Regions from separate parts of the Xanthobacter cornucopiae genome, predicted to be linked through region 1. Evidence: predicted binding sites of a transcription regulator. Region 1 holds the regulator's gene; each other region holds the start of a gene.
The links. Region 1 encodes HrcA, which represses chaperone genes, less so after heat shock. Its sites were predicted from a motif close to GTTAGCACTCNCNNNNNGNGAGTGCTAAC; they were not measured.
Positions count from the first base shown of each region.

Region 2: groES (co-chaperone GroES) is a predicted target of HrcA. The motif match lies at 4,876-4,904, and genes of this name have one in related genera.
Region 3: groES (co-chaperone GroES) is a predicted target of HrcA. The motif match lies at 5,311-5,339, and genes of this name have one in related genera.

Region 1 covers NZ_CM195531.1:2,914,299-2,922,343, reverse strand. Annotated here, with positions in the region: gene epmA (EF-P lysine aminoacylase EpmA) at 1-648, opposite strand, end outside; gene efp (elongation factor P) at 861-1,430, shown strand; gene V5F53_RS12840 (response regulator) at 1,693-2,103, shown strand; gene grpE (nucleotide exchange factor GrpE) at 2,299-2,925, opposite strand; gene hrcA (heat-inducible transcriptional repressor HrcA) at 3,040-4,140, opposite strand; gene rph (ribonuclease PH) at 4,402-5,118, shown strand; gene rdgB (RdgB/HAM1 family non-canonical purine NTP pyrophosphatase) at 5,115-5,750, shown strand; gene hemW (radical SAM family heme chaperone HemW) at 5,747-6,961, shown strand; gene V5F53_RS12810 (heavy metal translocating P-type ATPase) at 7,216-8,045, opposite strand, start outside.
Region 2 covers NZ_CM195531.1:1,239,174-1,247,218, forward strand. Annotated here, with positions in the region: gene rnr (ribonuclease R) at 1-2,156, opposite strand, end outside; gene groL (chaperonin GroEL) at 2,726-4,357, opposite strand; gene groES (co-chaperone GroES) at 4,451-4,765, opposite strand; gene V5F53_RS05550 (usg protein) at 5,183-5,488, shown strand; gene V5F53_RS05555 (DJ-1/PfpI family protein) at 5,603-6,184, shown strand; gene V5F53_RS05560 (ribbon-helix-helix domain-containing protein) at 6,319-6,684, shown strand; gene V5F53_RS05565 (exopolysaccharide biosynthesis protein) at 6,797-7,399, shown strand; gene queA (tRNA preQ1(34) S-adenosylmethionine ribosyltransferase-isomerase QueA) at 7,506-8,045, shown strand, end outside.
Region 3 covers NZ_CM195531.1:1,631,519-1,639,563, forward strand. Annotated here, with positions in the region: gene V5F53_RS07325 (oxidoreductase) at 1-129, shown strand, start outside; gene V5F53_RS07330 (hypothetical protein) at 445-1,572, shown strand; gene V5F53_RS07335 (protein adenylyltransferase SelO) at 1,672-3,153, shown strand; gene groL (chaperonin GroEL) at 3,252-4,898, opposite strand; gene groES (co-chaperone GroES) at 4,962-5,252, opposite strand; gene V5F53_RS07350 (hypothetical protein) at 5,605-6,108, shown strand; gene V5F53_RS07355 (YegP family protein) at 6,476-6,658, opposite strand; gene lepA (translation elongation factor 4) at 6,749-8,045, opposite strand, start outside.

The DNA.
Region 1 (8,045 bases):
GAAGGTGGGTCGGCCCCGGCCGAGATGGGGCTCGACGCGCTCCACCAGCACTTTCGAGAAGATGTCCGCCCAGCCGTCGTCGGCGGCCACGCGGATGCCCGCCGCCCGCGCCGCCGCCGCCAGCGCCGCCGGATCGGCGGGGGCGCCGGGCGCGGGCAGGGTCGCGGGCAGATCGATGCCGGCATGCCGCGCGAAGGCCTCCGTGAGGGTCAGCCGTTCCGGCTCTGCGAACGGATCGCACACGCTGCCGCGATAGGTGAAGCCATCGACGCCACCGACGTGGGCGGCCAGCCGCAGCAGCTCGGTGCAGTCGGTCATGAGCTGGGCATAGGAAACGCCTGCCCGGTACCACTCCAGCATGGTGAATTCGGGATGGTGCGCCGGGCCGCGCTCGCCATTGCGGAACACGCGGGCCAGCTCGAACAGGCGCGGCTCGCCCGCGGCCAGCAGCTTCTTGGCGGTGAATTCCGGCGAGGTGCGCAGGTGCAGCGTGGCGCGGCGTCCATCGGGCGCGATCAGCTCGGTGGCGAAGGCGTGCAGGTGCGCTTCATTGCCCGGCGACACCTGGAGCACCGGCGTTTCCACCTCGACGAAGTCGCGGTCGAGGAAAAAGGCCCGGGTGGCGGCCGTGATCCGGCTCCGCGCCATGAGGAAGGGGCGCCGATCGGCATGGACCTCGCGGTCCCACCAGGGACTTTGGCCGGAACCAGATACCAATTTCACGGAGAAACGTCCTTCGCAAATGGGTTTGCGCGCCCGAAACCCCGCCGCGAGGGTGGCGCTCGGCGCGAAGATGGGTATGGTGCGGCCCGACGAAGATAAGCGGCACGCCGCCGCGTGAAGTTCAAGGAAGACGCGACGTGGTCAAGGTCATCGCCAGCTCCCTGCGCAAAGGCAATGTGGTCGATATCGACGACAAGCTCTATGTGGTGCTCACCGCCGAGAACATCCATCCCGGCAAGGGCACGCCGGTCACGCAGCTCGACATGCGCCGGATTTCCGATGGCGTGAAGATCTCGGAGCGTTATCGCACCACCGAGCAGGTGGAGCGCGCCTTCGTGGAAGATCGCCCCCATACCTTCCTGTATGAGGATTCGGAGGGCTACACCTTCATGAATCCCGAGAATTTCGAGCAGGTCACGGTCCCCAAGGACGTGATGGGCGACCTGGCGGTCTATCTGCAGGAAGGCATGGAATGCATGCTCTCCACCCATAACGGCAACCCCATCGCCATCGAGCTGCCGGCGCGGGTGACGCTGGAGATCGTGGACACCGAGCCGACCGTGAAGGGGCAGACCGCCTCCTCGTCCTACAAGCCGGCCAGGCTCTCCAATGGCGTGCGCACCATGGTGCCGCCGCACATTGCCGCCGGCACCCGCGTGGTCATCATGACCGCCGACGCCTCCTATGTGGAGCGCGCCAAGGACTGAGGAGGTCGCCCTCCCGCCGCATCCGCCTCCGCCGCGCCGGCGCGCCATGTCGTGCCGGGCGGCATCCTTCGCCTAAAGGTGGAGGGAACTTTCGCCATCGCCGCCCGTTCATCGGGAAAACGGCCGAAGCCGGTCCACAGCCCGCTGACGAATGATCTTCGTCGGCGGATACCGTCCAAGGTCGATGAGATGCCCCCGGATGCGCCCGCGCCGCCGGAGGGCCGGCAAAAGGCATGGGGCGATGGATCTTTCAGGATTGCGGGTGCTTGTCGTCGAAGACGAGTTCCTGGTGGCCCTGGGGCTGGGCGGCGATCTGCGGGCGCTGGGATGCGAGGTGGTGGGGCCGGTGGCCAGCCTGTCGGCGGCCATGGCGGCGGCCCGCCGGGAAGAGCTGGACGCGGCGCTGCTCGATGTCGCCCTGGGTGGAGAAACCGTGTTTCCCGCCGCCGCGGTGCTGGCGGCGCGGGCCGTGCCCTTCGTTTTCTGCTCCGCCTTCACCGGTCGCGAGCGCATGCCGCGCGAGTTCGCCGACCGGCCGCGGGTGTCGAAGCCATTTACGGGCTCCATCGTCGCCGCCGCCCTTGCCAAAGTGCTGGACCATCCGGCGCGCACGTCTGAGCCGGCGCGGTTCGCGGGTTTCGGCACCCTCGCGGCGGCCCGGGACCGGGCTTGAACCGTCCCGGAGCTCACACCCGTTCCATCCCGTGCACGGCCGCATGAGCGGGGCCTTGTCGGGTTCCATCATATCGCCCCGCGAAGGCCCGGAGGGCCACTGCGCGGGCGAGGGCCTCCGGCGGCGCCCGTCGCCCTCCGGCGCGAGCCCTGCCAGGGTTCGCGCCGGGCGCCGATCCTGCCCGTCGGGGTGTCGTCAGGCCTCGTCCTGGGGCTTGGCCTCGACCGGGGCCTCGGCCTTCGGGCCGCCGCGGGCCACGCCCACCAGGGCCGGGCGCAGCACCCGCTCGCCGATGACGTAGCCGGCCTGCACCACCTGCACCACCGTGCCGGCCGGCACCGAGGGGTCCGGCACCTCGAACATGGCCTGATGCAGGTTGGGGTCGAACTTCTCGCCGCGCGGCTCGATGCGGCGGATCTTGTGCTTTTCCAGCGCCTGGCCGAGGCCGCGCTCGGTGATCTCGATGCCTTCCAGCAGCGCCTTCACCGGACCTTCCGCCTTGTCCTTGGTCTCGTCGTCCACCGCCACCAGGGCGCGGGAGAGATCGTCGGCCACGGTCAGGATGTCGCGGGCGAAGGAGGCGATGCCATAGACCTTGGCGTCGGCGATCTCCTTGTCGGCGCGGCGGCGCACGTTCTCCGCCTCGGCGAAGGCGCGCAGGTACTTGTCCTTCAGCCCGGCGATCTCCGCTTCCAGGCGCTCTTTTTCCGCCTGGAGCGAGGGCTGTCCATTGGCTTCGGCGGCATCCGGCGTCCCCGCCGGGTTGAAGGCCGTGTCCTCGATCCCGTCGCCGGTCTCGGGCGCGCGCGTCTGCTCGCTCATCCGGTCTTTCCTTTTTGGCTGGATTTACGCCCCCGATGGGGCCTGCCGTGAGTCACACGGCATATCGGAGCCCGCCGCGCAAAAATCAAGCCTGCGCGATCAGATGTGGTCCCCTCAGGCGCTGTCGCCGCCCGGCGCGCCCAGCACCCGGCTCACCAGGCGTGCGGTGTAGTCCACCATGGGCACGATGCGCCCGTAGTTGAGCCGGGTCGGGCCGATCACGCCCAGCACGCCCACCACCCGGCCCTGGCCGTCGCGATAGGGGGCGACGATGGTCGAGGAGCCGGACAGGGAGAACAGGCGGTTCTCGGAGCCGATGAAGATGCGCAGCGCCTGCGCCTCCTCGGCGCGGCCCAGCAGGTCCACCACCTCGCTCTTGGCCTCGAAATCGTCGAACAGCAGGCGGATGCGCTCCAGGTCCTCCAGGGCGTGGAGGTCCTCCAGCAGCTTGGCCTGCCCGCGCACGATCAGTTTGCGCTCGGCCGGCTCGTCGCCGGACCAGGAGGCGAGCCCCTCCTCCACCACCCGCGCGGTGAGGGCGTCGAGGTCGCGCCGCAGCTCGGCCAGGAGGTTTTCCATCTCCGCCCGCGCCTCGCTCAGGGTGCGTCCGAGAATGTGGGCATTGAGGAAGTTGGTGGCCTCGGCCAGGGCGGAGGCCGGCAGGCCCGGCGGCAGCGCCACCGCGCGGTTCTCCACCTGCCCGTCCTCGGAGACCAGGATCACCAGCGCCCGGCCGGGATCGAGGGTGACGAACTCCACGTGCTTCAGGCGCGGGTCGGTCTTGGTGGCGGTCACCACCCCGGCGCCCCGGGCGAGGCCCGAGAGCAGCCCGGAGGCCTCCTTCAGCACCCCTTCCACGGTGGTGTTCTTGGCGGCGGCCATCACCTGCGTCTCGATATTGGTGCGGTCGCGCTCGTTGACGGCGCCCACCTCCATCAGCGCATCGACGAAGAAGCGCAGGCCGCGTTCCGTGGGCAGGCGTCCGGCGCTGGTGTGGGGGGCATAGATGAGGCCGGCCGCCTCCAGGTCGGCCATCACGTTGCGCACCGAGGCCGGCGACAGCGTCATGGGAATGAGGCGGGACAGGTTGCGCGAGCCCACCGGCTCGCCGGTCGCCAGATAGCTTTCCACGATCTGGCGGAAGATTTCGCGCGCCCGCGCGTCGATCTGCGCCAGCGCGCCGGAACCGATGGACAGGAGGGGGTCGATCGCCACGGGGAACACTCGCCTTCCTTGTGGCCTTCCTTCGGGCCAGTCGCGCGCACCTGCCGCGCGCACCTGCCGCGCGCACCTGCCGCGCGCGCCTGCCGCTGCGGCGGTGGCTTATTATGTGTCGCCTTCCGCCGTCGGCTTCAAGCCCGTTGGCGCGGCGGGTGCGGCGGTGTGCCAGTGCTGTTGCGCCCGCGCCCTTGCGGTTTCGCCCCCGCGCCCCCTAAAAGGAGCGCCCGAAAGCATTCGTACCTGAAGGAAGACACCATGCGCCCCAGCAAACGCGCGAGCAACGAAATGCGCGCCGTTTCCTTTGAACGGGGCGTGATGCGCCACGCGGAGGGCTCCTGCCTCGTCAAGTTCGGCGACACCCATGTGCTGGTGTCCGCCACCCTGGAAGAGCGCCTGCCGCCGTGGCTGAAGGGGCAGGGCCGGGGCTGGGTCACCGCCGAATATTCCATGCTGCCGCGCGCCACCCACGATCGCACCCGGCGCGAATCCACCACCGGGCGCCCCTCCGGACGCACCCAGGAGATCCAGCGGCTGATCGGCCGCTCGCTGCGCTCGGTCACCGACCTCGTGGCCATGGGCGAGAAGCAGATCACCATTGATTGCGACGTCATCCAGGCCGACGGCGGCACCCGCACCGCCTCCATCACCGGCGCCTGGATCGCCCTCTACGATTGCCTCGCCTGGATGCGCGCGCGCTCCATGATCAAGGAGATGCCGCTTCGGCAGCACGTGGCGGCGGTGTCGTGCGGCATTTATGAGGGCACGCCGGTGCTCGACCTCGACTATGCCGAGGATTCGGTGGCCGAGACCGACGCCAATTTCGTCATGACCGGTACCGGCGGCATCGTCGAGATCCAGGGCACCGCCGAGAAAACCCCCTTCTCCCAGGATGAGCTGCTGGCGCTGCTGGGGCTGGCCAAGGGCGGCGTCGACCAGCTGGTGGCGCTGCAGAAGCAGGCCATCGCCGGATGACCCATCGCCTTCTCACCGGGCGGCTGGTGGTCGCCACCCACAATCCCGGCAAGCTCATCGAGATGCGCATGCTGCTGGCGCCGCACGGGGTGGATGCGGTGTCCGCCGGCGAATTGGGCCTGGCCGAGCCGGAGGAGACCGCCGAGACCTTCGAGGGCAACGCCCGGCTGAAGGCGGAGGCGGCCGCCCAGGCGACCGGGCTCCCCGCCTTCGCCGACGATTCGGGGCTGGTGATCGACGCGCTCGGCGGCGCGCCGGGCATCCACACCGCCCGCTGGGCGGGGCCGGACCGCGACTTCGAGGCGGCCATGGAGAAGGTGGAGGCGGAACTGCAGAAGGTGGGCGCGACCCGGCCCGAGCAGCGCCGCGCCCGCTTTGTTTCCGCCTTGTGCATCGCCTGGCCGGACGGACACCTGGAGGAGTTCCAAGGTGTGGTCGAAGGCACGCTGGTGTGGCCACGGCGCGGCGCCAAGGGCTTCGGCTACGATCCCATGTTCGTGCCCGAGGACCACGCCCGCACGTTCGCCGAGATGACGGCGGACGAGAAGCATGCCATGCCGCCCAAGGGCTTCGGCCTGTCGCACCGGGCGCGGGCGTTCCTGAAGCTGTCGCAGGCGGTGCTGAGGGCGTGAGCGCGGACGCGAATACGCCGGCGCCGCCCGCCGCGCGCGCCGCGGATGCAGCGGGGGCGGACGCGGAGGGCGGCTTCGGCGTCTATGTGCATTGGCCGTTCTGCCTCGCCAAGTGCCCCTATTGCGATTTCAATTCGCATGTGCGGAAGGCGGAGCCCGACCAGGCGCGCTTCCTGGCGGCCTACCGGCGCGAGATTGCCCACATGCGGGCCCTCACCGGGCCGCGGCGGGCGGATACGGTCTTCTTCGGCGGCGGCACCCCCTCGCTGATGACGCCGCAGACGGTGGCGGGCATTCTCGAGGCCATCGATGCGGCATGGCCGCTCGCCGCCGGCGCCGAGGTGACGCTGGAGGCTAACCCCACCTCGGTGGAGGCCACGCGCTTCCATGGCTATCGGGCGGCGGGGGTCAACCGGGTATCGCTGGGCGTGCAGGCGCTGGAGGACGGCGACCTGAAGGGCCTCGGCCGCATGCATACGGTGGACGAGGCGTTGGCCGCCGTGGCCATCGCCCGCGCCGCCTTCGAGCGGGTGTCGTTCGATCTCATCTACGCCCGCCCCCGCCAGACCCCGGACGCGTGGGCGCGGGAGCTGCGGCGGGCGCTGGCCGAGGGCTGTTCCCATCTGTCGCTCTACCAGCTCACCATCGAGCCGGGGACGCCGTTCGAGCGCCTCTATGGCGCCGGCAAGCTGCTGCTGCCCGACGACGACCTGTCCCGTGCGCTGTGGGACGTGACGCAGGAGGTGACGGCGGCGGCTGGCCTTCCCGCCTATGAGATTTCCAACCATGCCCGCGCTGGCGAGGAGGCGCGGCACAATCTCGTCTATTGGCGCTACGGCACCTATGCCGGCATCGGCCCCGGTGCCCACGGGCGGATCGCGGTCGATGGCGTGCGCCGCGCCACCTATGTGGAGCGCATGCCCGACGCCTGGCTGGCGGCGGTGGAGCGGAACGGCCACGGCATCGTCACCGACGAGCCGCTGACCCGCCCCGAGCAGGCGGACGAGATGCTGCTGATGGGCCTGCGCCTGAAGGAGGGGGTGGACCTTGATCGCCACGCCCGCCTCGTCGGCCGCCCCCTCGCCGAGCCCCGCATCGCGGCGTTGGCGGAGATGGGAATGGTGCGGCGTGCGGGCGCGCGGCTGGCGGTGACGGAGGCTGGCTTCCCGGTGCTCAACGCGGTGATTGCGGCGCTGGCGGAGGGGAACTGAAGCCGGTGGCTTCCGGCCCGGTGCCGATGGCCGCGCCCACCCGGGGGGTGCTTCGCCGTCGCGTCGCGTTGCGCTTCGGGGTCGCACGGCGCGCGGGGGGGCATGGGCGCGGGCGAAGGGGGCGGCTCCGCTCAGCGGTGCGCGGCAGGGGGAGGGTCCTTCCCGGCACCGCCGCCCGGCCACCTCCTGCCGGGCGCGGTCCGCGCGCCGATGTTGCCGCCCCGCTTCCGTTCCGGCCGCGCCGGTGGCGCTCCTCAGTGGGGCCGCCACGCCCGCAGCAGCAGGGCGTTGGTGATGACGCTCACCGACGACAGGGCCATGGCCGCCGCCGCCACCATGGGCGAGAGCAGGAGCCCGAGCACCGGATAGAGAATGCCGGCGGCGATGGGAACCCCGGCGGCATTGTAGAGGAAGGCGAACACCAGGTTCCGGCGGATGTTGGACATGGTGGCCTTCGACAGCGCGCGGGCGTGGGAGATGCCCAACAGGTCGCCCTTGAGCAGGGTGATGCCGGCGCTTTCCATGGCGATGTCGGTGCCGGTGCCCATGGCGATGCCCACGTCGGCGACCGCCAGGGCCGGGGCGTCGTTCACGCCGTCGCCGGCCATGGCCACCACGTGGCCGTCCTTGCGCAGGCGCTCCACCACGGCCGCCTTGTGGGCGGGTAGCACTTCGGCTTCCACCTCGGTGATGCCCAGCTGCTTGGCCACGGCGAGGGCCGTGGTGCGGTTGTCCCCGGTCAGCATCACCACGCGCACGCCCTCGCGGGCGAGGCGCTTCAGGGCGGCGTCGGTGGTTTCCTTTACCGGATCGGCGATGGCGATGACGCCGGCGGCGCGCCCGTCCACCGCCACCATCACGGCGGTGGCGCCGTCCTGCTGGTGGCGTTCGGCGGCGGCGGTGAGGTGGTCGGTGGGCACGGCATGTTCGCCCAGGAAGGCGGCGTGGCCGATGACCACGGCGTGGCCGTCCACCTGGCCGCTGATGCCCTTGCCGGCGGGGCTTTCCACCTGCGTGGGCGCGGCGAGGGGCAGGTTGCGGGCCTTGGCCTCGGCCAACAGGGCGGTGGCGAGCGGATGCTCGC
Region 2 (8,045 bases), 1.7 Mb from region 1:
ACATAGGTGCCTTCGGAGAGAAGCTCAAACCGCAGCGCCCCGGCCACCGGGGCGGCCTCCACCAGCCGCACCTCCACCCGGTCGCCGATGCGGTGCATCTCGCCGGTGCGGTCGCCCACCAGCGCCTGCCGCACCTCGTCGAAGCGATAATAATCCGCCCCCAGGGTGCTGGCCGGGATGAAGCCGTCCGCCCCGGTCTCGTCCAGCGACAGGAACAGGCCGGCCTTGGTGGCGCCGGTGAGACGGCCCCTGAACACGGCGCCGATCTGGCTGGCCAGGTGGTGGGCGATAAGCCGGTCCACGGTCTCCCGTTCGGCCGCCATGGCCCGCCGCTCGGTGACGGAGATGGCGGCCGCCACCTCGGCGAGGCCTTCCGGCGTCACCTCCTCGGGCAGGCCGTCCTTGCCGAAGGCCATGGCGCGGATGAGCCCGCGATGCACCACCAGGTCCGCATAGCGGCGGATGGGGGAGGTGAAATGGGCGTAGCGGCGCAGATTGAGGCCGAAATGGCCGTAGTTCAGCGGCGAATATTCCGCCTGGCACTGGCTGCGCAGGATCACCTGGTTGACCAGCGGCGCCACATCCGTGTCCTTCACCAGGGCGAGGATGCGGTTGAGATGGGACGGGCGCACCGCGTCGATCTTGGGCAGGGCGATATCCAGGGTCTTCAGGAAATCCCGCAGGGCGGAGAGCTTTTCGAGCGAGGGCGTGTCGTGCACGCGGTAGATGAGCGGGGTGCGTTTCTCCTCCAGCGTCTCGGCGGCGGCGACGTTGGCGAGGATCATGAATTCCTCGATCAGCCGATGCGCGTCGAGCCGCTCCGGCACCACCACCTTGTCCACCGTGCCGTCTTCCTTCAGCACGATCCGGCGTTCCGGCAGGTCGAGATCCAGCGGCTGGCGCTGGTCGCGGGCGCTCTTCACGCAGGCATAGGCGGCATAGAGCGGCTTCAGCACGCCTTCCAGCAGCGGATCGGTGGCCGCGTCGGCGCGCCCGTCGATGGCGTCCTGGGCCTGGGCATAGGCGAGCTTGGCGGCCGAGCGCATCATGACCCGGTGAAAACTGTGGCTCTTCTTGCGCCCGTCCCGGCCGATGACCATGCGCACCGCCAGCGCCGGCCGGTCCTCCCGCGGGCGCAGCGAGCACAGGTCGTTGGAGATGCGCTCGGGCAGCATCGGCACCACCCGGTCCGGGAAATACACCGAATTGCCGCGCAGCAGCGCTTCGCGGTCGAGGGCGGTGCCGGGACGCACATAAGCGGAAACATCGGCGATGGCGACGGTGACGATGAATCCGCCATCATTGTCGCCGCTGTCGTCGGCGGCGGCATGCACGGCGTCATCGTGGTCCTTGGCGTCGGGCGGGTCGATGGTGACGAGGGGCAGCTTGCGCCAGTCCTCGCGCCCGCGCGCCGTGACCTTGGCGGCCGCTTCCGCCTCCCGCGTCACGGCCTCGGGGAACGCATGGGGAATGCCATGGGCCTGCAGGGCGATGAGGCTCACCGCCTTCTCGGAGGCGACGGAGCCGAGCCGCTCCTTCACCCGCGCGCTGGGCAGGCCGAACACGCGCTGGCGCAGCAGCTCCACCGAAACCAGGTCGCCGTCTTTCGCCTCCTGCTCGGCGCCGGGGGGCACTTGCAGCTCGCGGCCCAGCGCCTTCTTGTCGATGGGCACGATCCGGCCGCCGCCGCTCGGCAGGGCATGGAACACGCCGAGCGTCTGCTTGCGCGCCTTCTCCAGCACCTTGATGACGCGGCCCGCATAGCCCTCGCCGGCGCCCTCCACGATGCGCAGCAGCACCCGATCGGACAGGCCCGGGGCGGGGCCGGCGTCGCGGCCGGGGCGGCGCTGGGCCTGGATGACGATGCGCGGGGCCTCGCCATGGGCCTCGGTGTCCCATTCCACCGGCTGGGCCACCAGCTCCCCGTCGGCGTCGCGGCTGACGATGTCGGCCAGCACCACGCCGGGCAGGGCGCCGGGCACGTGCAGCTTGCGGCTGCGCCGCTCCACCGTTCCATGGTCGGCGAGGTCGCGCAGCAGGGCTTTGAGCTCCACCTTCTGGGCGGCGGACAGGCCGAAGGCGCGGGCGATCTCGCGCTTGCCGACGATGCCGCTCTGGCTGGCGATGAAGGCCAGCACCTGTTCGCGGGTGGGCATCTGGCCGGTGGCGTGGGCTGCCACCACCAGCGCCTCGGCGCGCGTGCGCTCAGCCGCCACGCGCTTGCGGCTGGCGCGGGTCTTGGTGGGGCGGGACGGCGACTTGGTGGGACGTTTGGGCAAGGCAACCTGCTTTTGTGCGGATGCCTGACGCTATCTGGAACAGGCGCCCGCGGCTAGCGGCTTTGGCGCGGGCGGAGGGCCCCGGTGTCCGCGCCGCCGCGAAGATGGGACGGCACGAGGTGGGACGCCGCCCCTGAAAAGGAGACGGCCGGGCACGAGGCCCGGCCGTCCGATTCGCTCTTCCATGCCGCCCGCATCGATCGGCTGTCGCCGGTCGAGCTTTGGCGCTTTTCGCCGGGCGGCGCCGAAGGTCGGGTGGACCTCAGAAGTCCATGCCGCCGCCCGTGGCGACCGGCTGTTGCCGGTCGCACTCTTGCGACTTTACGCCGGGCGGCGCCGAAGGTCGGGTGGACCTCAGAAGTCCATGCCGCCGCCCGTGGCGACCGGCTATTGCCGGTCGCCCTCTTGCGACTTTACGCCGGGCGGCGCCGAAGGTCGGGTGGACCTCAGAAGTCCATGCCGCCGCCCGGCATGGCCGGGGCCGCGGGGGCGTTCTTCTTCGGCAGCTCGGCGATGAGCGCCTCGGTGGTGATCAGCAGGCCAGCGATGGAGGCGGCATCCTGGAGCGCGGTGCGCACGACCTTGGTGGGGTCGATGATGCCGGACTTCACCAGGTCCACGTATTCGCCGGTCTGGGCGTTGTAGCCGAAGGCGTAGTCGGAGGACTCGAGGATCTTGCCCACCACCACCGAGCCGTCGTCGCCGGCATTCTGCACGATCTGGCGCGCCGGAGCCTGGATGGCGCGGCGGACGATCTCGATGCCGGTCTTCTGGTCGGCATTGTCGACGGTGAGACCTTCGAGCGCCTTGATGGCGCGCAGCAGGGCCACGCCGCCGCCGGGAACGATGCCTTCTTCCACCGCAGCGCGGGTGGCATGCAGGGCGTCGTCCACGCGGTCCTTCTTCTCCTTCACTTCCACTTCCGTGGAACCGCCCACGCGCACCACGGCGACGCCGCCGGCGAGCTTGGCCAGGCGCTCCTGCGCCTTTTCGCGGTCGTAGTCGGAGGTGGTGGTCTCGATCTGGGCGCGGATCTGGGCGACGCGCGCCTCGATGTCGGCCTTCTCGCCGGCGCCGTCGACGATGGTGGTGTTCTCCTTCTCGATCACCACCTTCTTGGCGCGGCCGAGGAACGAGAGGTTCACGCTGTCGAGCTTGATGCCGACTTCCTCGGAAATCACGGTGCCGCCGGTCAGGATGGCGATGTCCTGCAGCATGGCCTTGCGGCGATCACCGAAGCCGGGGGCCTTCACCGCCGCGACCTTCAGGCCGCCGCGCAGCTTGTTGACCACCAGGGTGGCCAGCGCCTCGCCTTCCACGTCCTCGGCGATGATGAGCAGCGGACGGGCCGACTGCACCACCGCCTCGAGCACCGGCAGCAGCTCCTGCAGGCCGGTCAGCTTCTTCTCGTTGATGAGGATATAGGGCTCCTCGAACTCAACGCGCATCTTCTCCGCATTGGTCACGAAGTACGGCGAGAGGTAGCCGCGGTCGAACTGCATGCCCTCGACCACGTCGAGCTCGGTCTCGAAGGACTTGGCTTCCTCGACGGTGATGACGCCCTCGTTGCCGACCTTCTTCATGGCTTCCGCCAGGAAGGCGCCGACCTCGGAATCGCCGTTGGCGGAAATGGTGCCGACCTGGGCGATTTCCTCGTTCGAGGTCACCGGCTTGGAATTGGCGGCCAGGTCCTTGATGATGGCTTCCACCGCGACGTCGATGCCGCGCTTCAGGTCCATCGGGTTGAGGCCGGCGGCAACCGCCTTGGAGCCTTCCTTGACGATGGCCTGGGCCAGCACGGTGGCGGTGGTGGTGCCGTCGCCGGCCAGGTCGTTGGTCTTGGAGGCCACCTCACGCACCAGCTGGGCGCCGAGGTTCTCGAACTTGTCCTCGAGCTCGATTTCCTTGGCGACGGAGACGCCGTCCTTGGTGATGCGGGGGGCGCCGAACGCCTTCTCGATCACCACGTTGCGGCCCTTGGGGCCGAGCGTCACCTTCACCGCGTTGGCGAGGATGTCCACGCCACGCAGCACCTTGTCGCGCGCGTCGACGGAGAATTTCACGTCCTTGGCAGCCATGTGCCGTGCTCCTTCAGCTTGGGACGAATGTTCCGGGAATGGTCAGGGGGCGGGCCCGCCGGGCGGGCCGCGGCCGGGTGTTGACTGGGCGGCTCAGGCGGCCTTCTGGGCGCCGGCGGCGCCTTCGATCACGCCGAGGATGTCGCTCTCCTTCATGATGAGGAGATCCTGGCCGTCGATCTTGACCTCGGTGCCGGACCATTTGCCGAACAGCACCACATCGCCGGCCTTCACGTCGAGGGCGACGATCTCGCCCTTCTCGTTGCGGGCGCCGGGACCCACCGCGATCACTTCACCTTGCTGGGGCTTTTCCTTGGCGGTGTCGGGAATGATGATCCCGCCAGCAGACTTCTGCTCGGCGTCGATGCGCTTCACAACAACGCGGTCGTGCAGAGGACGGAAACCCATAGGGTAAACCTCCAGTTGGTTGCCTATTTTACAGACACCGAGCACCCACGGCCCGGCTCAACGCCCATCTAGGGGGGACGGGAAGGTCCCGCAAGAGGGCCCGCGCATTTTTTGGCACTCGATTGTCGGGAGTGCTAGCACCCGGCAAAATGCTGCATTGCGAAGAGGTTGCGGCGGGGGCGCCGGCGGCCGACCGGGACGGGCCGCCACGGCACAGCCGTCAGGGGTGTGTCAGCAGTCCTGGCCAATCGCTGCTAGTTCATTGTTTTTGCACATGGAAACACAATTTTAGTCTTGGCCCCGCGACACTGTTGAGCCGACAATCGAAACGTGATCCCCCGGGCGATCCGGCCCCCTCGGCGCCGGGCCCGCCCGCGGATCACCGTTCATTCGATATTGCCCACGGAGGTCTTCATCATGGCGTCCAAGAGTGCATCCGAACTGTCGCAGAACGGCGTTTCCAACGACTTCAGATTGCAGATGGAAGGCTACGGCCTCGCCACGGCCGAAATTCTCTATCACCTGCCCGACCATCCTTCGGTGCTCCAGAGCTTCCTGTGGCAGGAGTACGATCTGTGCCCCAAGTTCCCGGAGCTCAATCGGTTCCTGGAGTTCTGGCGGCGCGAGATCGAGGGGCGGCTGCATTCGGTGCGGGTGGCCCATTGCGGCCTCATCAAGCCGGCGGAGCTGCGCACCGTGGACGGGCTGTTCGTGCTCCACTGAAAGCACGCCAGTGAGCGCGCGCCGGCGGGGTGCCACAGCGGGCTAACACCCATGGCGCGGCGCGCTCGCCTAGCATTCCTCGCGGCTCGCCAGTGAGCCGCGAGGGAGGATGCCATGGGCGCGAAGAAAATACTGATGATCGTCGGCGACTTCGGCGAGGATTACGAAATCATGGTGCCGTTCCAGGCGCTGCTGGCGGTCGGCCACCAGGTGCACGCGGTGTGTCCCGGCAAGGCGGCCGGCGACCAGGTGGCCACCGCCATCCACGACTTCATCGGCTTCCAGACCTATGTGGAGCTGAAGGGCCACAATTTCACCCTCAACGCCACCTTCGCCAACATCGCGGTGGAGAGCTACGACGCTCTGGTGGTGCCCGGCGGGCGGGCGCCGGAATATCTGCGGCTCGATCCGGCGGTGATCGCCGCCGTCCGCCACTTTTTCGAGGCCGGCAAGCCGGTTGCCGCCTTGTGCCACGGCCCGCAGCTGCTGGCGGCGGCCGGCGTGCTGAAGGGGCGAACCTGCTCAGCCTATCCGGCCTGCCAGCCCGAGGTGGAGCTGGCCGGGGGCATCTATCCCAAGATCGCGGTCGACGAGGCCATCACCGAGGGCAATCTCGTGTCGGCCCCAGCCTGGCCGGCGCATCCGGCGTTCATCGCGCAATTCCTCGTGTTGCTCGGAACGCGGATCTCCCTTTGAACGCCGGCGTGGGCTAAGGTCGCCGACGCGGCGAGAGGCGTGCGCGCTCTGCGGGGGTTGAGCGCGCACGCCGGTCGGTCGAGCCCGCCCCGGGCGTGCGCCGGGGCGTTGGAATGCGCAACAGCGAGCCCGCCATGTGCAGCCTCTTCACCTCAGCCGATCCCGACCTGTGGCAGATGCAGACCCGCTCCGTGCGGCTTGGCGGCATGAGCACCAGCGTGCGGCTGGAGGCCTTCTTCTGGACCGTGCTGGAGGAGATCGGCGCGCGGGACGGGCTCAGCGTGTCGCAACTGCTGGTCCGGCTGCAGGACGAATTGAGCGCAGCCGACCGGGCCATCGACAATTTCGCCTCGTTCCTGCGGGTGTGCTGCGGGCGCTACCTGGCCTTGCGGGCGGATGGGGCCATTGCCGGCGAAGGACCCCTGCGCGCCTATGCCGCCACCGCCTTCGAGCCCGCGCGCGGCCACGCCCGCCCGCTTGCGCCGCACGCCACGCGCTGACGCCGCCGCGCCCCACCGGCACCAATGCCCTGACACCGCCGCTTTCTCGGTGCTATTAGGGGCCACCCTGGGGACGCCGTCGGCCGGGGCAGACGCCGTGGAAGAGGCTGCATTGGACCACCGTACGCCGAGAACGTCCGAACTGCTCGCCGCCGTCCTGTCCGCCCAGGAGGGCGAGAAGGTGGCGATTGGCGATCTCATCAACGCGCTGCGCAACCGTGCCTTCGGCATCCTGTTCCTCATCTTCGGCATTCCCAACTGCATTCCCATGCCCCCCGGCGTGCCGGTGATCTGCGGCATCATTCTTGGCCTCATCGGCCTGCAGATGGCCATGGGCCGCCAGGAACTGTGGCTGCCGGAGCGGATCGCCAGGCGCACCTTCTCGCGCGCCATGCTGGAAACCATCGTTGCCCGGTCGCGGCCATACATCGAGAAGTTCGAGCGTCTCTCGCGCCCCCGCTACGAGCAGTTCGCCGGCCCCACCGCCCGCCGCATCGTGGGGGCGACCGTGGTGCTTTTGGGCTTCACCCTGCTGCTGCCGATTCCCTTCCTGGGCAACCTGCCGCCCGGCTTCGCCGTGTGCGTGTTCGGCCTCGGCCTGGTGGAGCGGGACGGGCTGGTGATCCTGGCCGGTTTCGGCGCCACCTTGGTGGGCCTGCTCATCACCGGCCTCATGAGCTGGGCCATCTGGCAGGGCGCGGTCGCCATCTTCTGACGGCGGCGCGCCCTCCGCCGCGCCGCGGGCCGACTTGCGTTCCCGCGCGGGCGCTGTAGGAACGCGGCTCCTCCCCATTTAGAAGCCCTCCTTCCAAAGCTTTGCGATGCGTGTCGACGCCTTCGATTTTGACCTGCCGCCCGACCGGATCGCCCTGCGCCCGGCGGAACCGCGCGAAGCCGCGCGGCTGCTGGTGGTGCGCCCCGGCGGCCTGCCGGAGCTGGAGGATGCCCGCATCGGCGACCTTCCCGGCCTGCTCGCTCCCGGCGACGCGCTGGTGGTGAACGACACCCGGGTCATCCCCGCCGCCCTGGAGGGCACGCGGACGCGCGAGGGCGCCGGCACGGTTCATGTGGAAGCAACGCTGGTGAAGCGCCGGGACGGTCACCGCTGGACCGCCTTCGCCAAGCCCGCCAAGCGCCTGAAGGCCGGGGACGTCATCCGCTTCGGCCAGGCCGGCAACGCCTGCCTGCTCGGCACCCTGGACGCGCGGGTGGAGGCGCGGCGGGACGGCGAGGTGGATCTCGCCTTCGAGCTGTCCGGACCGGCCCTCGACGCGGCCCTGGCGGAGGTGGGGCACATGCCGATTCCCCCCTACATTGCCGCCCGCCGGGCCGAGGATGCGCGCGACCGGACCGACTACCAG
Region 3 (8,045 bases), 1.3 Mb from region 1:
CGCGAGATCAAGGGAGCGTCCGGCATCGCCAAGCGCGCCCCGCAGGCGACCGACGCCGCGGCCGCCCGCCGATTGTGGGATGTCTCCATTGCGCTGACAGGCATCGATCCCGGCCTTTCGCCGGCATGAGCCGAGCCGTTTCCTGTGTCGCAGCGTGGCCGGAGAGGAAAATCGCCTGGGCCGCCTTCTGCCGGAAGGGATCACGTCCGATCGCCGATGCAGAAGATACGACGGCGGCCGGCGGCAGACGGGTCTTCGGATTGCTCGTCGTGGCCCGGGTAACGGACCTTGGGTTAAGGACCTCAGGGGCTTGGAACGCCGATGACGGGCGAAGACAGCTGCGGTATCGCGCCACGGCGCAACCCGGAGCGGACGTGATTTGATGGCGCAGGCAGCGAGCCGCCCTGGCCGGTTGCCTTGGCGGGCGGGCACGGAGGGCGTCCCATGTCCCAGAAGCGTCTTTTCTCCCGGCTGCGCGCGGTCGCAGGCCCCCGGGTCGGCGAATCGGGACCGGGAAGGCGGAGCCGGGTGGCGCTTGTGGCGGCGCTGACGGCCGTGGCCCTGTCCCCCGGCGCCGCCTCCGCCGCCGAGCCCGCGCAGCCCGTCACCTTGCGCTACCTGAATGCGCCGCCCGACGGGCGGCCGCTGCTGCGGACGCCCAAGCTCGGCATTTCCATCGGTGGACCGGTGCGGCGGGCGGTGATGGACACCGGCTCCACCGGCGTGGTCATCTCCGCCAGCGCCATTCCCGATCTCGCGGCGCTGCCGGACCTCGGGCCGGGCACCCTCACCTATTCCAGCTCCGGGCGCATCATGGTCGGGCGCTACGTGCGCGCGTCGGTCACCATCGAAGGTGCGGACGGCACCCGTCTCACCACCCGCCCCCTGCCGGTGCTGGCGGTAACGCGGATCGACTGCACGCGGACCGCCCGCCGCTGCCGGCCCAATCCGGCGCCGAACCGGGTGGCCATGCTCGGCGTCGGCTTTGCCCGCGAGAAGGACCACCAGCGCGGCAGCACACCGGAGAAGAACCCGTTCCTGAACCTCCCTGCCATGGGGACTGCCGACGCGCCGGGGCCGGTCGGCCGGGGCTATGTGGTCACCCGCGGCGCGGTTCGGGTCGGCCTCGGCGCGGGCGATGGCGAGGGTTTCGCCCAGGTGCCTCTGGCGCCGGCGACCGTTGCCGGCGACTGGCAGGCGCCGCCGGCCTGCTACGCCCTCGCCGGCCGGACACCCGCCGCCTGCGGCACGATCCTGGTGGATACCGGGGTCTTCCGCAGCTTCCTCACCGTGCCCGACGCGCAGATGGAAGGTCTTCTGTCCCCCGACGGCCGGCTGACCCTCGCCCCCGGCACGCAGGTGGAGGTGCGCCCGGCACCCGGCGCCGCCGCCCCGCGCTTCGGCTACACGGTGGGCGATCGCGCCGATCCGGTGGCGCCGAGCGAGGTGATCGTGGTGCCCCGCCCGGGCGCGCCGGCCTTCCTCAACACCTCGGTGCGGGTGCTGAACGCCTATGACTACCTCTATGACGCGGACCACGGCGTCGTGGGCTTCCGCCCGCTCGCCCGCTGAACGCCGAAGCGGCCGGCTGGACAGGGGCGGCGGATGTCGTCACCCTCGGCAGCCGGTCCCGGGCCTGCCCCTTTTCGCCCGGGGGGAGATTGCCGTGCCATGTCCCAGTCGCTGCATATTCCGTTCGATAATTCCTATGCCCGCCTGCCGGAGAGCTTTTTCGCCCCGGTCCAGCTGACCCCGGCTTCCGCCCCGCGCCTGGTGAAGCTCAATGTGCCCCTCGCGGAGGAGCTGGGGCTTGATCCCGCCGCCCTCGCCACTCCGGAGGCGGTGGAGATGTTCGCCGGCGTGCGCGTGCCGGAAGGGTCCGCGCCCATCGCCCTCGCCTATGCCGGGCACCAGTTCGGCCAGTTCGTGCCGCAGCTCGGCGACGGGCGGGCGGTGCTGCTGGGCGAGGTCATCGACCGGGCCGGACGGCGCCGCGACATCCAGCTCAAGGGCTCCGGGCCCACCGCCTTTTCCCGCCGCGGCGACGGCCGCGCGGCCATCGGCCCGGTGCTGCGCGAATATCTCATCAGCGAGGCCATGGCGGCGCTGGGCGTGCCCACCACCCGCACGCTGGCCGCCGTCACCACCGGCGATCCGGTGTGGCGCGAGCGGGCCCAGCCCGGCGGCGTTCTGGCCCGGGTGGCGGCCAGTCACATCCGCATCGGCACCTTCCAATTCTTCGCCGCCCGCAAGGACATCGAAGGCCTGCGCGCCCTCGCCGACTATGCCATCGCCCGCCACTATCCCGAGCTTACCGGAGCGGAGCGCCCCTATGCCGCGCTGCTGGAGGCGGTGATGACGCGCCAGGCGGCGCTGGTGGCGCGCTGGCAGCACATCGGCTTCATCCACGGGGTGATGAACACCGACAACATGTCCATCGCCGGCGAGACCATCGACTATGGCCCATGCGCCTTCATGGATGCCTACCACCCTTCCACGGTGTTCTCGTCCATCGACGCCATGGGGCGCTATGCCTACAAGAACCAGCCGCAGATCGCCCACTGGAACCTCGCCCGCTTCGCCGAATGCCTGATTCCGTTGCTGGACGACGCGCGGGAGGCCGCCGTGGACGAGGCCAATGCCCTCTTGAACACCTTCCCCCAGCGGTTCGAGGCGGCCCATCACGCCGGCCTCAAGGCCAAGATCGGCCTCGCCGACGGCGCGGCTGAGGACGCGGCGCTGGCCCTCGACCTGCTGGAGGTGATGAAGGGCTCCAAGGCCGACTTCACCCTCACCTTCCGCCGCCTGGGTGCCGCTGCCGAAAGCGCCGACGGGCTCGCCGCCGTGCGCGACCTGTTCCTGGACCGCGCCGCCTTCGATGCCTGGGCCGAACCCTGGCGGGCCCGCCTGGCGCGGACCGGCCGCGCAGGCGCCGACATCCGCGCCGACATGGACCGGGTGAACCCCCTGTTCATTCCCCGCAACCATCAGGTGGAGTGGGCCCTGGAAGCAGCGGCCGAGAGCGCCGACTATGGGCCGTTCGAGGAATTGCTGGGCGTGATCCAGAAGCCGTTCGACGAACAGCCCCGCTTTGCCGCCTATGCCGAGCTGCCGCCGGAAATGGCGGACTACCAGACCTTCTGCGGCACCTGAGCGGCAAGGGGCCGCCCCCGCCCGCCAGCGAGACGGTCAAAAGAAAAGGGCGCGACCGAGGTCGCGCCCTTCCCTTTTCCTGCGCCAGGAGGCGTGGATCAGAAGTCCATGCCGCCCATGCCGCCCATGCCGCCGCCGGGCATGGCGGGCAGGGCCGCATCCTTCTTCGGCAGCTCGGCGATGAGCGCCTCGGTGGTCACCAGCAGGCCGGCCACGGAAGCGGCGTCCTGCAGCGCGGTGCGCACCACCTTGGCCGGGTCCACGACGCCGGCGGCGACGAGGTCCACATACTCTTCGGTCTGCGCGTTGAAGCCGAAGTTCGGATCGGTCGCCTCGAGCACCTTGCCCACCACGATGGAGCCTTCCACGCCGGAGTTCTCGGCGATCTGGCGGATGGGGGCCTCAAGGGCGCGCAGCACGATCTTGATGCCGGCCTTGATGTCGGCATTGTCGGAGGTCAGGCCTTCGACCGCCTTCTTGGCGCGCAGCAGGGCCACGCCGCCGCCGGGAACGATGCCTTCTTCCACCGCGGCGCGGGTGGCGTTCAGCGCGTCGTCCACGCGGTCCTTCTTCTCCTTGACTTCCACCTCGGTGGAGCCGCCCACGCGGATCACGGCCACGCCGCCGGCCAGCTTGGCGAGACGCTCCTGGAGCTTCTCACGGTCGTAGTCGGAGGTGGTGCCTTCGATCTGCGCCTTGATCTGGGCGACGCGCGCCTCGATGTCGGCCTTCTCGCCCACGCCGTCGACGATGGTGGTCTTCTCCTTCTCGAGAATCACCTTCTTGGCGCGGCCGAGCTGGGCGAGGGTCACGTTCTCGAGCTTGATGCCGAGATCTTCCGAGATCACGGTGCCGCCGGTGAGGATGGCGATATCCTCCAGCATGGCCTTGCGGCGATCACCGAAGCCGGGGGCCTTCACCGCCGCGACCTTCAGGCCGCCGCGCAGCTTGTTGACCACCAGGGTGGCCAGCGCCTCGCCTTCCACGTCCTCGGCGACGATCACCAGCGGACGGCCCGACTGCACCACGGCCTCGAGGACCGGGAGGATCGGCTGGAGGCCGGAGAGCTTCTTCTCGAAGATGAGGATATAGGGCTCTTCCAGGTCGGCGATCATCTTCTCCGCATTGGTGATGAAGTACGGAGAGAGATAGCCGCGGTCGAACTGCATGCCCTCGACCACGTCGAGCTCGGTGTCGGCGGTCTTGGCTTCCTCGACGGTGATGACGCCCTCGTTGCCCACGCGCTGCATGGCGCCGGCGATCATCTCGCCGATGGAGCTGTCACCGTTCGCGGAGATGGTGCCGACCTGCGCCACTTCGGCGGAGGAGGACACCTTCTTGGCGCGGCCCTGGATGTCCTTGAGGGCGGCGGCGACCGCAAGGTCGATGCCGCGCTTCAGGTCCATCGGGTTCATGCCGGCGGCAACCGCCTTGGCGCCTTCCTTGACGATGGACTGGGCCAGCACGGTGGCGGTGGTGGTGCCGTCGCCGGCGAGGTCGTTGGTCTTGGAGGCGACCTCACGCACCAGCTGCGCACCGAGGTTCTCGAAGCGGTCCTCGAGCTCGATCTCCTTGGCGACGGAGACGCCGTCCTTGGTGATGCGCGGGGCGCCGAACGACTTCTCGATCACCACGTTGCGACCCTTGGGGCCGAGGGTCACCTTCACCGCGTTGGCGAGGATGTCCACGCCGCGCAGCAGCTTTTCGCGCGCGTCGGCAGAAAATTTTACGTCCTTGGCAGCCATTTCGGCCTCCTGAATATGTAAAGTCCTAGGCGTGTGGGAAAGCCGGGATCACAGACCCCAGGATCACTTGGCGATGACGCCGAGGATGTCGCTTTCCTTCATGATGAGCAGGTCCTGGCCGTCGATCTTGACCTCGGTGCCCGACCACTTGCCGAACAGCACGCGGTCACCGGCCTTGACGTCGAGGGGGACGAGCTTGCCGGCCTCGTCGCGGGCGCCGGCGCCCACCGCGATCACCTCGCCCTCCTGGGGCTTTTCCTTGGCGGTGTCGGGGATGATGATGCCGCCAGCGGTCTTCTGCTCGGCTTCGATGCGCTTGACGACCACGCGGTCGTGCAGGGGACGGAAGGACATGGGTCTATTCCTCTCGCTGATCAGATCTCGCGACAGCGTTTGGCGCTGTCGCCGTTGCTCTGGCACTCGCTGGCCGTGAGTGCCAAGCCCGCGGCGGAGATAGGCGCGCGATCCGGTTCCGTCAAGGCGGTGCCGCCCGAACCCGGTGCGCGGACCCTGCGGGATACGAAGCGGTAACCGCCCCCATCTATGGTCAATTTCCGAAGGTTCGCGAGGCGGTTCGTCGCGCGTTCCCGCGTGAAGCGCCATCGACGCCAGGGAACCGAGCCGTTATGGTCACTGCGCCGCTCGGCACGCGAATGGGCGATGGCACGAGTCCGGAGTTGAGACCGCGGAGGCCTCGGAGTAACCCATGACCATCACGTTTGCACGATCGAACGTGCGCCCCGGGACGCAGTCACGCGCCGGCCTCGCCGGAGTCGCCGCCGGGCTGGCGCTGATGCTCGCCGGCTGCAGCACCACCAGCGAGCCGCCGCCGCCGGCGCGGCCGCAATTCGTCAGCCCGATCCCGCCGGATCGGCTGGTGGGTCGCTTCGGCCTTGCCGCCTATCACCGCCCCGACGACGCCGGCCGCACCGAGGCCCAGGCCAAGGCGCAGTGCTCCAACCCGTATGTCATCACCGCCGGCACCAACGGCGGCGTGCTGATGTATCTTGCCGACGACAACAAGCTTACCGAGGTGGTGTCCAAGCAGGTGGGCAACGGCCCCATCTTCCTCGGCCCGCCTGACGATCCGGCGGGCGGCGAACGCGACCGCCAGGTGATGCGCTTCGACGGCAACGTGCTGGTGCTGCGCTGGGTGGACCCCGAGGTTTCCAAGCGCTACGGCACCATGGTCTACGTGCGCTGCGCCTGAACCCAGGGGCGGCGGCGTGGCCCCGCGCCTTGCCCCCTTCCATGACCGTGCCCGCGCACCGGGCACGGCCGCTGCACCCAGTCCCATCCCCTGGCGCCGAGCCTGGCGCCTGCCGGCCACGCGGGGCGGCGCACGATGCAGACAGATGAAGCCCCTGCCGCGCGTGTCGTCCGCGCTTCCGCGCACTCGGCACGGACACGCGAGGCATGGTGACGGACGCGCCGCCACGAAGCCGGACCACCCGGGCCAGATCGACGCGCAGGCGCGCGATCACAAGACGGCAGGCGCTTGCGTTGCGACCGGCGCGGCTCACGCCATCGCGGGCTGCCCCATCGGAACGATGCGCGCGCCCCGGCCGTAGCCCGCTCTAAACCTTGGTCTGGTCCTCGACAGCGGCGGACGGCGTGTTCTTCTTGATGGACTCGATGGCATCGAGCGCCGAGGCCTTGGCCTTGTAGCCCTCGGAGGAGAACATGATCTCCCCGTTCGACGCCCGGTACCGGAAGCGGAACTCGCCCGCCTTATCCTTGAAGATCTCGAACTTCGCCATGGCTCACACTCCTGCTCGCCGGCCAAAGCCGCGCACCGCGGGGAGAGTGCAGCGAGTCGCGATCACACGCCAGACGGCGAGGCCCGCGCCTCACTCGTCCATCTTGAGCGCGGCGATGAAGGCTTCCTGGGGAATCTCCACCTTGCCGAACTGGCGCATCTTCTTCTTGCCTTCCTTCTGCTTGTCCAACAGCTTGCGCTTTCTGGTGATGTCGCCGCCGTAGCACTTGGCGGTGACGTCCTTGCGCAGGGCCTTGATGGTCTCGCGGGCAATGATCTTGGCGCCGATGGCGGCCTGGATCGGGATGTTGAACAGGTGCTGGGGAATGAGATCCTTCAACTTCTCGCACATCACCCGCCCGCGCGCCTCGGCGCGGGTGCGGTGCACCAGCATGGACAGGGCGTCCACCGGCTCCGCATTCACCAGGATCGACATCTTCACCAGATCGCCGGTGCGGTATTCGGTGATCTGATAGTCGAACGAGGCGTAGCCCTTGGAGATGGACTTCAGCCGGTCGTAAAAGTCAAACACCACCTCGTTGAGCGGCAGGTCATAGGTGACCATGGCGCGCGCGCCCACATAGGTGAGCTCGATCTGGTTGCCGCGCCGGTCCTGGCACAGCTTGAGCACGGAGCCGAGATAATCGTCCGGAGTGAGGATGGTGGCGCGGATCCACGGCTCGCGGATTTCCTTGATCTTCACCACGTCCGGCATGTCCGCCGGGTTGTGCAGGTCGATCACCGTGTCGTCGTTCATCTCGATCTCGTAGATGACCGAGGGCGCGGTGGCGATAAGGTCGAGATTGAACTCGCGCTCCAGCCGCTCCTGGATGATCTCCAGGTGCAGAAGGCCGAGGAAGCCGCAGCGGAAGCCGAAGCCCAGCGCGGCGGAGGTCTCCATCTCGAACGAGAAGCTGGCATCGTTGAGGCGCAGCTTGCCCATGGCGGCACGCAGGTCCTCGAAGTCCGCCGCATCCACCGGGAACAGGCCGCAGAACACCACCGGCTGCGCCGGCTTGAAGCCCGCCATGGCCTCGGCGCAGGGGCGCTTGTCCTCGGTGATGGTATCGCCCACGCGGGTGTCGGCCACCTCCTTGATGGAGCCGGTGAGAAAGCCGATCTCCCCCGGGCCCAGTTCGGCCATGGCCACCATCTTGGGGGTGAACACGCCCACCCGATCCACGTCATAGACCGCGCCCGAGCCCATCATCTTGATGCGCTGGCCCTTCTTCAGCACGCCATCGACGATGCGCACCAGCACCACCACGCCGAGGTAGGTGTCGTACCAGCTGTCCACGAGCAGCGCCTTCAGCGGCGCCTCGCGATCGCCCATGGGCGGCGGCAGGCGGGTGACGATGGCTTCCAGCACCTGGTCCACGTTCAACCCG